Linked DNA regions of Luteibacter rhizovicinus DSM 16549. The protein of the gene in region 2 binds, or shares a complex with, the protein of the main gene of each other region. Links are inferred from orthologs where the notes say so. Each region holds a gene or a part of one and is shown on either strand. Other genes may lie near its edges.

Region 1 (5,606 bases), 340 kb from region 2 along the record:
GAGTTGGCGAGGTGGGCCTCAGTGCGCACGACGCGCATACCGCGACCACCGCCGCCGCCCGACGCCTTGATGATGACCGGGTAGCCGATCTCACGGGCGATGCGGATGTTCTCGTCGGTGTCGTCGCCCAACGGGCCGCCCGAGCCGGGCACGCACGGCACGCCGGCCGCCTTCATGGCGCGGATGGCTTCGACCTTGTCGCCCATCAGGCGGATCACATCGGCGGTCGGGCCGATGAAGATGAAGCCCGAGGTCTCGACCTGTTCGGCGAAGTTGGCGTTCTCCGAGAGGAAGCCGTAGCCCGGATGGATCGCCTGGGCGTCGGTGATCTCGGCGGCGGCGATGATCCGGGGAATGTTGAGGTAGCTGTCGGCCGAGGGACCCGGGCCGATGCATACCGATTCGTCGGCCAGGCCGACGTGCTTGAGGTTGCGATCCACGGTGGAGTGCACCGCGACCGTCTTGATGCCGAGCGCGTGGCACGCGCGCAGCACCCGCAGCGCGATTTCGCCGCGGTTGGCGATGACTACCTTCTCGAGCATGGTGTCAGGCCTCAGGCGATGACGAACATGGGTTCGTCGAATTCGACCGGCTGGCCGTTCTCGACCAGGACAGCGACGACGGTGCCCGAGACGTCGGCCTCGATCTGGTTGAACATCTTCATCGCTTCGATGATGCCCAGCGTTTCACCTGCCTTGACCTGCTTGCCGACCGTGGCGAACGCCGGGGCGCCCGGCGTCGACGAGGCGTAGAAGGTGCCGACCATCGGCGCCTTGGTCACGTGGCCAGCCGGGAGACCGGTTTCGACCGGTGCAGCGGCGGCGGGCGCGACGGCGACGGGAGCGGCGGCCACCGGAGCGACTTGCTGCATCGGGGCGGCGTACATCTGCGGCGCAGCGGTGCCCTTCGGCACGCGGGACAGGCGTACGACTTCTTCGCCTTCCTTGATTTCCAGCTCGGCGAGGTTCGATTCCTCGAGCAGGTCGATGAGTTTCTTGATCTTGCGCAGGTCCATGGGACAAACCTTCTGGTGGTGGATGCGGTCCGCCGGCTGGGCGAACCGCCAATGGGAGTCAGGCCGCGGGCACCGCCAGGCGGAGCAGGGTGGCTTCTAGCGCCAGGCGGTAGCTGTCACCGCCAAAGCCGCAGATCACGCCGGTGGCCAGGTCGGACAGATACGAGTGATGGCGGAACGCCTCGCGCGCATGCGGATTGGACAGGTGGATCTCGATGAACGGGATCGACACGCCGGCAAGGGCGTCGCGGATGGCAATGGACGTGTGCGTGAACGCAGCCGGGTTGATCAGGATCCAGGCGACGCCTTCGTCGCGTGCCTGATGGATGCGGGCGATCAACTCGTGCTCGGCGTTGGACTGGAACCAGCTCAGTTCGTGGCCGGCCGCCTGGGCGCGGGCCTGCAGCGAGACATTGATGTCGGAGAGGGTCTCATGCCCGTAGACCGACGGTTCGCGCACGCCGAGCAAATTGAGGTTGGGTCCGTGCAGGACGAGGATCCTGGCCACTGTTCACCTGTGCCTTGTATCCGGGGTTCCGGAACGCCGCGCAGTGTGCGCCTGTCCCCCGGACTTGTCCAGTTCGGTGAAGATCGCCGTAGATCGCTGGAGATCGTGACTTTCCACACTGCAGCGTATGGTAGACCCTCAGCGCATTCGCCCCGAACAACGTTACGAGGGCATAGGCGGGGTGGGAGCCGATTCATCGGCGAATGGTGAATACACCCGCGGCGCAGCCGCGACCTTGAGGTGCTTGCCTCGGTTCCCGCCAAAGGAAGAGCATCGCCGCTGAAGCGGCTCCCACAGGGGTTCCCACAGGGGCTCTCACAACCTCACCCCTCCGGGAACAGCTTCTTCCAGCCCTCGATACCCAGCTCATCCAACGTCGCCATGTTCGCTTCGAAAATCGTCGAGGCCTCGGGGAAAGCGGCCACGGCCTTGTCGATGCTGTCCTCGCGGAGGAGGTGCAGGGTCGGGTAGGGCGAACGATTGGTGTAGTTGGTGATGTCGTCGGGACCGGTGCCCTCGAACTGGAAGTCAGGGTGGAAGCTGGCCACCTGGATGTCGCCGTCGAGCCCAAGGTCATCGACGGCCAGGTCGGCTACTTCAAGAAACTCGTTGAAGTCATCGAAGTCGCCCAGCACGCCGGGGTGGATAAGCAGCGTGGTATCGGTCACCTCGGGACTCACGTCGCGCAGGTGTTCGAGTTCCCGCTTGAGATCGTCGAGCAGTTCCAACGGCTGGGTGGCGGCGCTGACCACGTAACGGACCTGGCCTTTCTTGTGCACGGCCTTGGCGAACGGGCACAGGTTGAGGCCGATCACGGCCTTCTCCAGCCATGCCTGGCTGCGTGCGATCGCTTCGTCGGGGGTCGGCAGACCATCCATGGGGGTGTCCTTCATCGTGCGGGGGCGAGCCATTCGTCGAGTTCGGGCCCGGTAAACGTGCCCACTTTGCGGCGCAGGATACGCCCGTCTTCACCGATCAGGACGCTATAGGGCAGGACGCGACGCGTATTGCCGAGCGAGAGGGACCCGCCGGGCGCGTCGGCATCCACGAGCATGATGGGGTAGCTCACCGGCCGCCGGGCGAGATAACCGCGGACGCCGGTTGCCGTGTCTTCGGCCAGCCCGAGCACCACGATGCTGCGGTCCCGGTAGCGCGAATACGCCGCGTCGAGCAGGGGCATCTCCTGCCTGCACGGCCCGCACCAGCTCGCCCAGTAATTGATGAGCACGCGTTTGCCGTGCCAGTCCGACAGCTGACGTGCCTTACCTTCGACGGTCACGAAGCTGGCTTCCGGTGCCGGGTCGCCGATGTCGGCCACCGTCACGCCTGGGGGCGGTGGCGGATGCAGGCGCCGGTGCTCGACCCACAATCCGCCCGTCGCCCCGAGGATCGCCAGTACGACGATCCAGAAGGTCGGGCCGCGTGTCATGGCGACGCGGCGGCCTCGAGTGCCTGCTTGACGGTGTCGTAGGTAAGCACGGTGGAGAGCTTATGGCCGTCGCCACCTCCTTTCGGGTAGACCACGTACAGCGGCACGCCCACCGAGTGGTACTGCTCCAGGAAGGCGGCGATGGTCGCGTTCACGTCGGTCCAGTCGCCGCGCATGTACACGGTGCCGGTGCGCTTGAGCAGCGCCTTGAAGTCGTCCGTGTCGAGCACCGCGTGTTCGTTGGCCTTGCAGGTGATGCACCAGTCCGCGGTCATGTCGACCAGCACGGGTGTGCCGGCGGCACGCAGCTCGGCGAGTTTCTCCGGCGAGTACGGCACGATGCCGTCACTGGCGACCGTGGCCGCGGTCGGCGCCGGCAGGCCGTGCACGGTCCACAGGGCCGCCACGGCGCCCACCGCGAGCACGGCGGTGAAGATCCAGGACAGGCCGCGGTCGCGGTTGGCGTGGCGGCCATACCACCACAGCGCCATGGCCAACAGGACGGCACCGGCCAGCACGAGGGCCGTCGCGTCCGCGCCCCGCTGCTTGGTCAGCACCCACAGCAGCCACACCGCCGTGAGATACATCGGGAAGGCCAACGCCTGCTTCAGCGTCTCCATCCAGCGACCGGGGCGCGGCAACAGCCGGGCGATCGCCGGCACGAAGCCGATCAACAGGAAGGGCAGTGCGAGGCCAAGGCCGAGGGCGAGGAAAATCAGGAAGGCCACGGCGACCGGGGCGGCGAAGGCGAAGGCGATCGCCGAACCCATGAAGGGCGCCGTGCAGGGGCTGGCGACGACGACGGCAAGGACCCCGGTAAAGAAGTCGCCCGACGGACCCGAGCGCGACGCCAGGCCGCTGCCGACGTTACCCAGCGAGCCGCCGATCTCGAACACGCCCGACATCGACAGGCCCACGGCGAGCATCACGTAGACGAGGATGCCGATCGCCAGCGGCTGCTGGAACTGCGCGCCCCACTGGATTCCATGGCCGGCAGCGCGGATGCCGACGATGATCACGCCCAGGGCGGCAAAGGCGACGAGCACGCCGGCGGTGTACCAGAGCGCGTGCCGACGGGCGGCTCCCTGGCTCTCGCCACTCTCCAGCACGGTGATCGCCTTCAGCGACAGCACCGGCAGCACGCAAGGCATCAGGTTCAGCACGAGGCCGCCGAGCAGCGCCAGGCCGATGGCGGCGACGAAGCCGAGCGGCGCCTCGTTCTTCGGCATGAGGCCCGGAGGCGGGGGTGTCGGCGCGACGTCCTTCACGGCGGCGGCCGTCGCGGGCGCGGCGGAGGCCGGGGCGCCGACCGTCGCCGTACCGGCGCCGAAGTCGACGCTGATATGACGCTTCATTACCGGATAGCAGATGCCGTTCTCGAGGCAGCCCTGGTAGGCGACCTCGAGTTCGGTCGTCTTTGCGTCCGCCGCGCCCTTGACCGGCACGGGCAACTCCACCTGATCGAAATAGACGATGGTGTCGCCGAAATGTTCGTCGTGGTGGGCGACGCCGCTCGGCCACTCCGGCTCACCGGTGGTGACACCAGCGGGCGAGGCGACCGTGATCTCGGTCTTGTCGCGGTAGAGGTAGTAGTCCTTCGGCATGGTCCAGCGCAGCAGCAGGGCGTCGCGTGACTTGACCAGGGCTTCGAAGCGGAACGCCTGCTCGGCCGGCAGGGCGGCGGCATCGGTGCCCGGGGTCGCGGCCGGGGCGCCGAGCAGCGAGGCGCCATTGGCGGCGGTCGCGCCAGTGGGTGGCGTGGCGGCAGCGGCCGTCGGAGCGGGTCCCGTCGGAATGGTCGAGGCGCCACCGATGGTGAGCTTCAGGTGCTCGGTGTTCGGCGGGTAGCAGATCTTCGGCTCGACTTCGTGGCAACCCTGGTACTGGACGTCGAGGGCCAGGGTGGTCGTGCCGGCGGCGAGCAGCGTGTACGGCACGCTGGCTTCGATATCGCCGTGGTAGATCTCCACGTCGCCGAGGTATTCGTCGTGCTTCTTCAGGCCATCCGGCAAGGTCGGCTCACCGAGCGAGACCGCGCCGGCATCGGCCGCCTTGATCTTGATCCGGCCCCGATAGAGGTAATAGTCGGGCGCGATGCGCCAATGCAGCTTGACCATGCCGGGCTGGCTGGCGTCCGTGGTGAGGTGAAACGCCTCGGTGACGGGCAGCAGATCGTCGTCGCCCTGGGCGAATGCGGGCAGGGCAACGAGCAACAGGCCGAACGCGGCGACCAGGTTCCGCGCAAGGCGGCGAAGCGACGACATGGTGATCTCCGTGGAGCGATGCGGTGACGAGGCGCGTGGGGCGTCGATCATTATGACCGGGCGAACCCGGGTTAGCTTGCGTCGACACTCGCTTCCAGCCACGCCAGGTAGGGGGCATGGCCGGCAACGACCGGCAGGGCGACGATTTCCGGCACCTCGTAGGGATGGTGTGCCAGGACGAAGCGTTCCAGCGCCGCGAAGGCCTCGCGGGTCGTCTTTGCAACCAGCAGGTCTTCGTCGTCGGTCACGACCTCGCCCTTCCAGCGGTAAGTGGACCGCACGCCGGGCAGTCGGTTCACGCAGGCGGCGAGGCCCGCTTCGACGATGGCGCGGGCGAGGGTGTCGGCGGGTTCGCCCGTCGGGCAGGCGATGAGGACGACGATGGGTTCG
Region 2 (5,567 bases):
CATGCAGACCCCTCGCCCGCCGGACAGCGATCCCTCGATCGCCGCGAATTCGCTGCCCGTCTCGCCTCGCGAGGCGGCCATGCGTGCGCTCGTCTATCGACGCCTCCTCCGTGAGAAGCCACGTGCGAGTGGCCGGCGTATCGCCGGCTGGGTCGGCACCCTGCTCATCCACCTGGTCTTCCTGTTCGGGATGATCCTCGGCCCGGCGTACAACGTGCTGCCACCGCCACCGGGGCCGGACACACCGGATGCCCTGCAGGTGCGCCTGCTCGACAAGCCGCCTCCGCCGGTGCCGCCCGTGCGCGGTACGCCGTCGACGGCGCCGGTGGCCAAGGTGAAGCACACGACCACGTGGGACACCAAGGCCAGCCGCGCGGCCCGCGGGTCGCATGCGGCCGCCGTCGCGGCAACGAAGACGCCGTCCCGTCCGGCCGTCGCGGCACCCGCGGTCCCGGCGCCCAAGGTCAAGCCGGCGCCGAAACCCGTCGCGCCGCCACCGAGCGTGGCGGCCGTGGCCGAGCGTCCCATGGTCCAGCCCAAGGCCCCGCCACCGCAGCGCGATCTCGAGAAAGTGCCGCTGCCGACCCCGGCACCACCCGATCTTGCCGTCGACACGCCGAAGCCGCAGGTGGTGCCGCCGACCTTCCAGCCCGAACCGGTGCGCCGGCCCCAGGAAGAGGGTTCGGAAACCATGCCGCCGCCCGCGTCGCTGGATATCCCGCCGACGCCGGCATCGCAGATGACCGTCACGCCGACGCCGCCGACGATTACCGCAGAGCGCACGACGCCGGTGCCGACCCAGGCGATGACCCTGGCGACCGTGCCGCGTCCGGAGGTCGAGGAGAGCTCGGCACCGCCGACACCGCAGGACGTGCCGTTGCCGCAGGTCGCGCCCGAGCCCGCGGCGCCGACGCCGGATTTGACCGTCGATACGCGTCCCGTGCCGCCGAAAGTCTCGGCACAAACGGTGCAGGCCGTGCAGGCGCCTGCCGTCGAGGCCGAGGCGGAGCTCGAGGCCGTCCCGCTACCCGATGCCGTGGCGAAGCCGTCCGTGTCGGCCCCGGTCGCTACTGTCGATCGGCCGTCCGTGCAGGCGCCCGCGGTGTCGCCGGGGGAGATGCAGCGTCCGGTCGCCGGTGCCGACACGGCGCCCTCGGCACCGGGTCAGGCGCCCGGTGATACGGCGACGGGTGAGGCCGCTGCCGCTCAGGCCGCCGCGACCGAGGGCAAACAGGGCCAGAACCAGGCGGCCGATGCCGTCCAGGGGCAGCCTGCTGGCAAGGCATCGCCGGGCGACGCCAACGTCGCCGGCTCGAACACGCCAGGCGCCGCGCAGGAATCCGGCAAACCGGGCGCTGCCAAGGGTGTCGATGAAGGCGACCGGCTGACCGGCGCGAATGGCACGTCGAATCGCAGCGACGGTGTCGCTGGCGGGCAGGGCGACAAGACCGGCCAGGTTGGCGCGTACACGGAACTGAAGCCGCGCGGCAACGTGACCGTGCAGAACGGCCCGCATTTCCACGTGGACTACAAGCCGACGCGCTTCGACGGCGCGTGGACGCCGAAGGGCGAGTCGAGCGTGGACACGGCACTCCGCCATGGCGTCGAAGCCAGCACAGCGCATTTCGCCGTGCCATTACCGCGTGGCATTCGCCTCAACTGCACGGCGGGGCCCGGCACGGCCGGCGCGAAGAACGCGAGCGCCGCGATGAACGCCATCTCGATCTTCAGCCTGGGCTGCAGCGGTGGTGATGGTCCACCCGCGCCGGCAAACACCGACGCCACCGTGAAGAATCAGACCATGGCCCCCGCCAAACCGTTGGCCGAGAACCTGCCGCCGGCGAATGCCGCGACGGTGGCGGCGGCGCCGGTCGCGCTGGACAACACCGCTTACTGCACCGCCGCGCGCATTGCGGGCGGTCCGCTGCCGCCGGGCTGCGAAGCCTCGATCAAGATCAACGTGCCCGCGCCGAAGGCAGCGAGCGGTTCGTGGGTGCCAGCCAGCGATCAGTTCAAGTAGGCAGACGCTGGATTTCGGTGCCGGCGATCATGTCGTGGATGGCCCGGCGACGCCGATCGAACCACGCAGGCAGCAACAAAACGAGCCAGCCGATCACCGGCGCCCAGAGCGCGGCCTTCAGTGAGGTGAGCGGATAGACGAGTACCAGGGCAAGGGGCAGCGCCGCGATCGCGAGGCGGACCAGGGCTCGCATCCAGGTCACGGGCGCGCCTTCCGCATCGGTGACGCGGATGCGCCACGGCCGCATGCCAAGCGTCTGCCCGCCACGCACCCAGGACAGCAGGAAATAGGCACCGACCACGACGCCCTGCAGCGGCTGGTACCACCACGTGAGCATGTGGCCGTGTTCGTCGAACAGCCGACCACCGGTCGCCATCTGCGCGAGCAACCCGACGACCATGACGATGGCGACCACCGCGAGTGCGTCGTAGACGATGGCGGCGAAGCGTCGCCAGGCAGGCGCGGACGAGGTCGGGGTCATGCGATTCCGGGGCGGTGGCGACGCCGCATTGTAGACGGGGCGCAGCAAACAGGCGGTCCTTGCCTTTCGCTACGCGATTCCGGTGAGCATCAGGTCGGCTATGTCGTCGCTGGCTACCAGTCGAGCATTCAGCGGCTTTGAGGCAATCACCTCGCGTGCGACCATCGACGCATGCGTGCCCCACCTGAAAAAGCTTCCGCCCCCGAACTTGCCGCCGATGACGCGCGCCTGATCGAGCGCTTCGTCGAGCGTATCTGGGCCGAGGACGGCCTGGCCGATCGCACGCTCGAGGCTTACCGCCAGGACCTTCAGGGTCTGGCGCGCTGGCTCGGCACACGGGGGAGCTCGTTGGTGACGGCGGGTCGCGAAGACCTTTCCGCCTATCACGGCAGCCAGCCCGTCGCGGTGCGCAGCATGGCGCGACGCCAGTCGGCGTTCCGCCGCTTTTTCGCACAACTGGCTCGGGACGACGGCGCGCGCGAGGATCCGACCCTGCTCATGCAGCGGCCGCGCATGCCACGCAGCTTGCCCAAGGCGCTGGCCGAGCGCGAGATCGAGGCCTTGATCGTCGCGCCCGATCTGGCCGGCCCGCTGGGCCAGCGCGATCGCGCGATGCTCGAATTGATGTACTCGTCGGGTCTGCGGGTATCGGAACTCGTCGAGCTGCCGCTCGCCGGCCTGAATACGCGACAAGGCGTGCTGCGGGTCACCGGCAAGGGCGGCAAGGATCGGCTCGTACCGGTCGGCGAGGAGGCCCTCAGTCACGTGGAAACGTACCTGCGCGAGGCCCGGCCGCAGCTGGCCAAGGGACACGGCCAGCCGGCAGCGCTCTTCCTTTCCCGGCGGGGTGACGGTATGACGCGGCAGATGTTCTGGACCCTGGTCAAGCGCTACGCCATGCAGGTGGGCATCCCGGCCAGCCGCGTATCACCGCACGTGCTCCGGCATTCGTTCGCCACGCACCTGCTCAATCACGGGGCGGATCTGCGTGCCCTGCAGATGCTGCTGGGGCACAGCTCGCTCAGTACCACGCAGATCTACACCCTCGTGGCCAAGGAAGGGCTGAAGCGGCTTCACGCCCAGCATCACCCTCGCGGTTGAGTGCCCATGGCACAATCGGGGGAACCGATGGCGCGGCGCGTGTTCCAACACCTGCCCCGCTTTTCCCCCGGTAGCAGATTGGAGTCCGCTATGTTCAAGAAGATTCTCCCGGCCATCCTGGCTGGCGCGTTCGCCATGACGGCCAGCGCCGCCGACGACCAGGCCGCCGTGCGCGCCGCCGTCGAAGGAATCGGCCCCGGCATCGAGGTGCAGAGCATCGCGCCCGCGCCGATTCCCGGTTATTACCAGGTGGTCGCGTCGGGCCGCATGGTCTACGTGAGCGCCGATGGCCACTACATGCTCAACGGCAACCTGGTCGACCTGCAGAAGAAGACCGACCTCAGCGCCGCTGCCTGGTCCGGCATGCGCAAGGCCGAGCTGGCGAAGGTGCCCGAGTCCCAGCGGCTGATCTATTCGCCGGCCAATCCGAAACACACGATCACCGTCTTCACCGACGTGGACTGCGGGTTCTGCCGCCAGCTGCACTCGCAGATCAAGGAACTCAACAAGCAGGGTATCGCTGTCGAGTACGTGTTCTGGCCCCGCGAGGGCGTCAAGACCACGGCGGGCAACGACACCCCGTCGTACACCAAGGCCGTCTCGGTCTGGTGCGCCGCGGATCGCAAGAGCGCCTTCGACTCGGCCATGACGGGCGCCGCGGTGAAAACCGCCAGCTGCGCCAACCCGGTCAAGGACGAATTCGAGCTGGGCGAGCGTCTTGGCGTGAACGGCACCCCCACCATCGTCAATGAAAGCGGTGACGTGATCGGGGGCTACCTCACGCCCGAGCAGATGGTGAAGGCCCTGAACGCCCCGGCTGGGACGGCCCGGAACGGCTGAAGGCAAGAGCATCGCCGCTGAAGCGGCTCCCACAAAGGGCGTAGCCTGCCTCGGTCCTGTGGGAGCCGCTTCAGCGGCGATGCGTCACCCCGATGCTGCCGCGCAACATCATGTAGAATGGGGGTTTTCCTGCAGCGCCTTTTCCCCCGCATGATCGCACTCGACGGGCAGAGCGCCCTCTCACCGTTTCGCCTCGAACGACTGAACGCGCACCTCGATGCCCTGCATCACGGCACGCGTGTTCAGGCCGCCTGGTTCACCTATTTCGTCGACGTCGCCGTCGCACCGGAAGGCGAGGCGCGCGCGCGCCTGCTGTCGGTGCTGGAAGCGAAGCCGGGCAACCCGGACGAGGCCACCTTCTGGGTCGTGCCACGCCTGGGAACGATCTCGCCCTGGTCCAGCAAGGCCACCGACATTCTCCATGGCGCGGGTTTCGACGTGCGCCGGGTCGAGCGCGGTACCGCGTGGCGGGTGACCGGCATGCCGGACTCCAGCGACCCCAGCTACGCTGCCCTCATGGGGGCGTTCTGCGATCCCATGGTGCAGTCACCGCTGGCTTCGCTGGCCGATGCCTCGGGTCTGTTCCTCGCCGGCGAGCCGGGCCCGCTGGGGCATGTGGAACTCGGCGCCGATCCGCGCGCCGCGCTTTCCGCAGCCAACCAGCAGCTGGGTCTCGCGCTGGCCGACGACGAAATCGACTATCTCACCGATCGCTACGCCGAGATGGGCCGTGCGCCGACCGACGCCGAACTGATGATGTTCGCCCAGGCCAACTCGGAGCACTGCCGGCACAAGGTGTTCAACGCCACCTGGACGCTCGACGGCCAGACGCAGGAAAACTCCCTGTTCGGCATGATCAAGAACACCCACCAGAAGTCGCCTGCGCACACGCTGTCCGCGTATCACGACAACGCCGCGGTGATCGAGGGTTACGAGGGCAATCGCCTGTTCGTCGACCCCAGCGATGGGGTGTTCCGCACGGTGGCGGAATCCGCCCCGTTCGCGATCAAGGTCGAGACGCACAACCACCCGACGGCGATCGCACCGTGGCCAGGTGCCGCGACCGGTGCCGGCGGCGAAATCCGCGACGAAGGCGCAACGGGTCGTGGCGGCAAGCCGAAGGCC

Evidence for each region.
Region 1: the proteins of BJI69_RS03065 (region 2) and BJI69_RS04530 are in contact, whole or in part, in a crystal structure (PDB 1JZD), measured with the Escherichia coli proteins. The link is inferred for Luteibacter rhizovicinus DSM 16549 from one-to-one orthologs.

Annotation. Positions count from the first base shown.
Region 1 is NZ_CP017480.1:976,309-981,914, reverse strand. Bases 2,583-5,606 are described here. They hold BJI69_RS04530 (protein-disulfide reductase DsbD family protein), read right to left. Parts: upstream 5,217-5,606; coding sequence 2,949-5,216; downstream 2,583-2,948. Other genes in these bases: cutA (divalent-cation tolerance protein CutA), read right to left, coding at 5,288-5,606; BJI69_RS04535 (TlpA family protein disulfide reductase), read right to left, coding at 2,583-2,952. Outside these bases: accC (acetyl-CoA carboxylase biotin carboxylase subunit), read right to left, coding at 1-542; accB (acetyl-CoA carboxylase biotin carboxyl carrier protein), read right to left, coding at 554-1,015; aroQ (type II 3-dehydroquinate dehydratase), read right to left, coding at 1,074-1,523; BJI69_RS04540 (DUF1415 domain-containing protein), read right to left, coding at 1,847-2,401; more of BJI69_RS04535, read right to left, coding at 2,413-2,582. UniProt on the Escherichia coli protein: Required to facilitate the formation of correct disulfide bonds in some periplasmic proteins and for the assembly of the periplasmic c-type cytochromes.
Region 2 is NZ_CP017480.1:640,862-646,428, reverse strand. Bases 2,584-5,567 are described here. They hold BJI69_RS03065 (DsbC family protein), read left to right. Parts: upstream 2,584-3,692; coding sequence 3,693-4,442; downstream 4,443-5,567. Other genes in these bases: purL (phosphoribosylformylglycinamidine synthase), read left to right, coding at 4,593-5,567; xerD (site-specific tyrosine recombinase XerD), read left to right, coding at 2,673-3,602. Outside these bases: BJI69_RS03080 (hypothetical protein), read left to right, coding at 2-2,020; BJI69_RS03075 (RDD family protein), read right to left, coding at 2,013-2,501. UniProt on the Escherichia coli protein: Acts as a disulfide isomerase, interacting with incorrectly folded proteins to correct non-native disulfide bonds.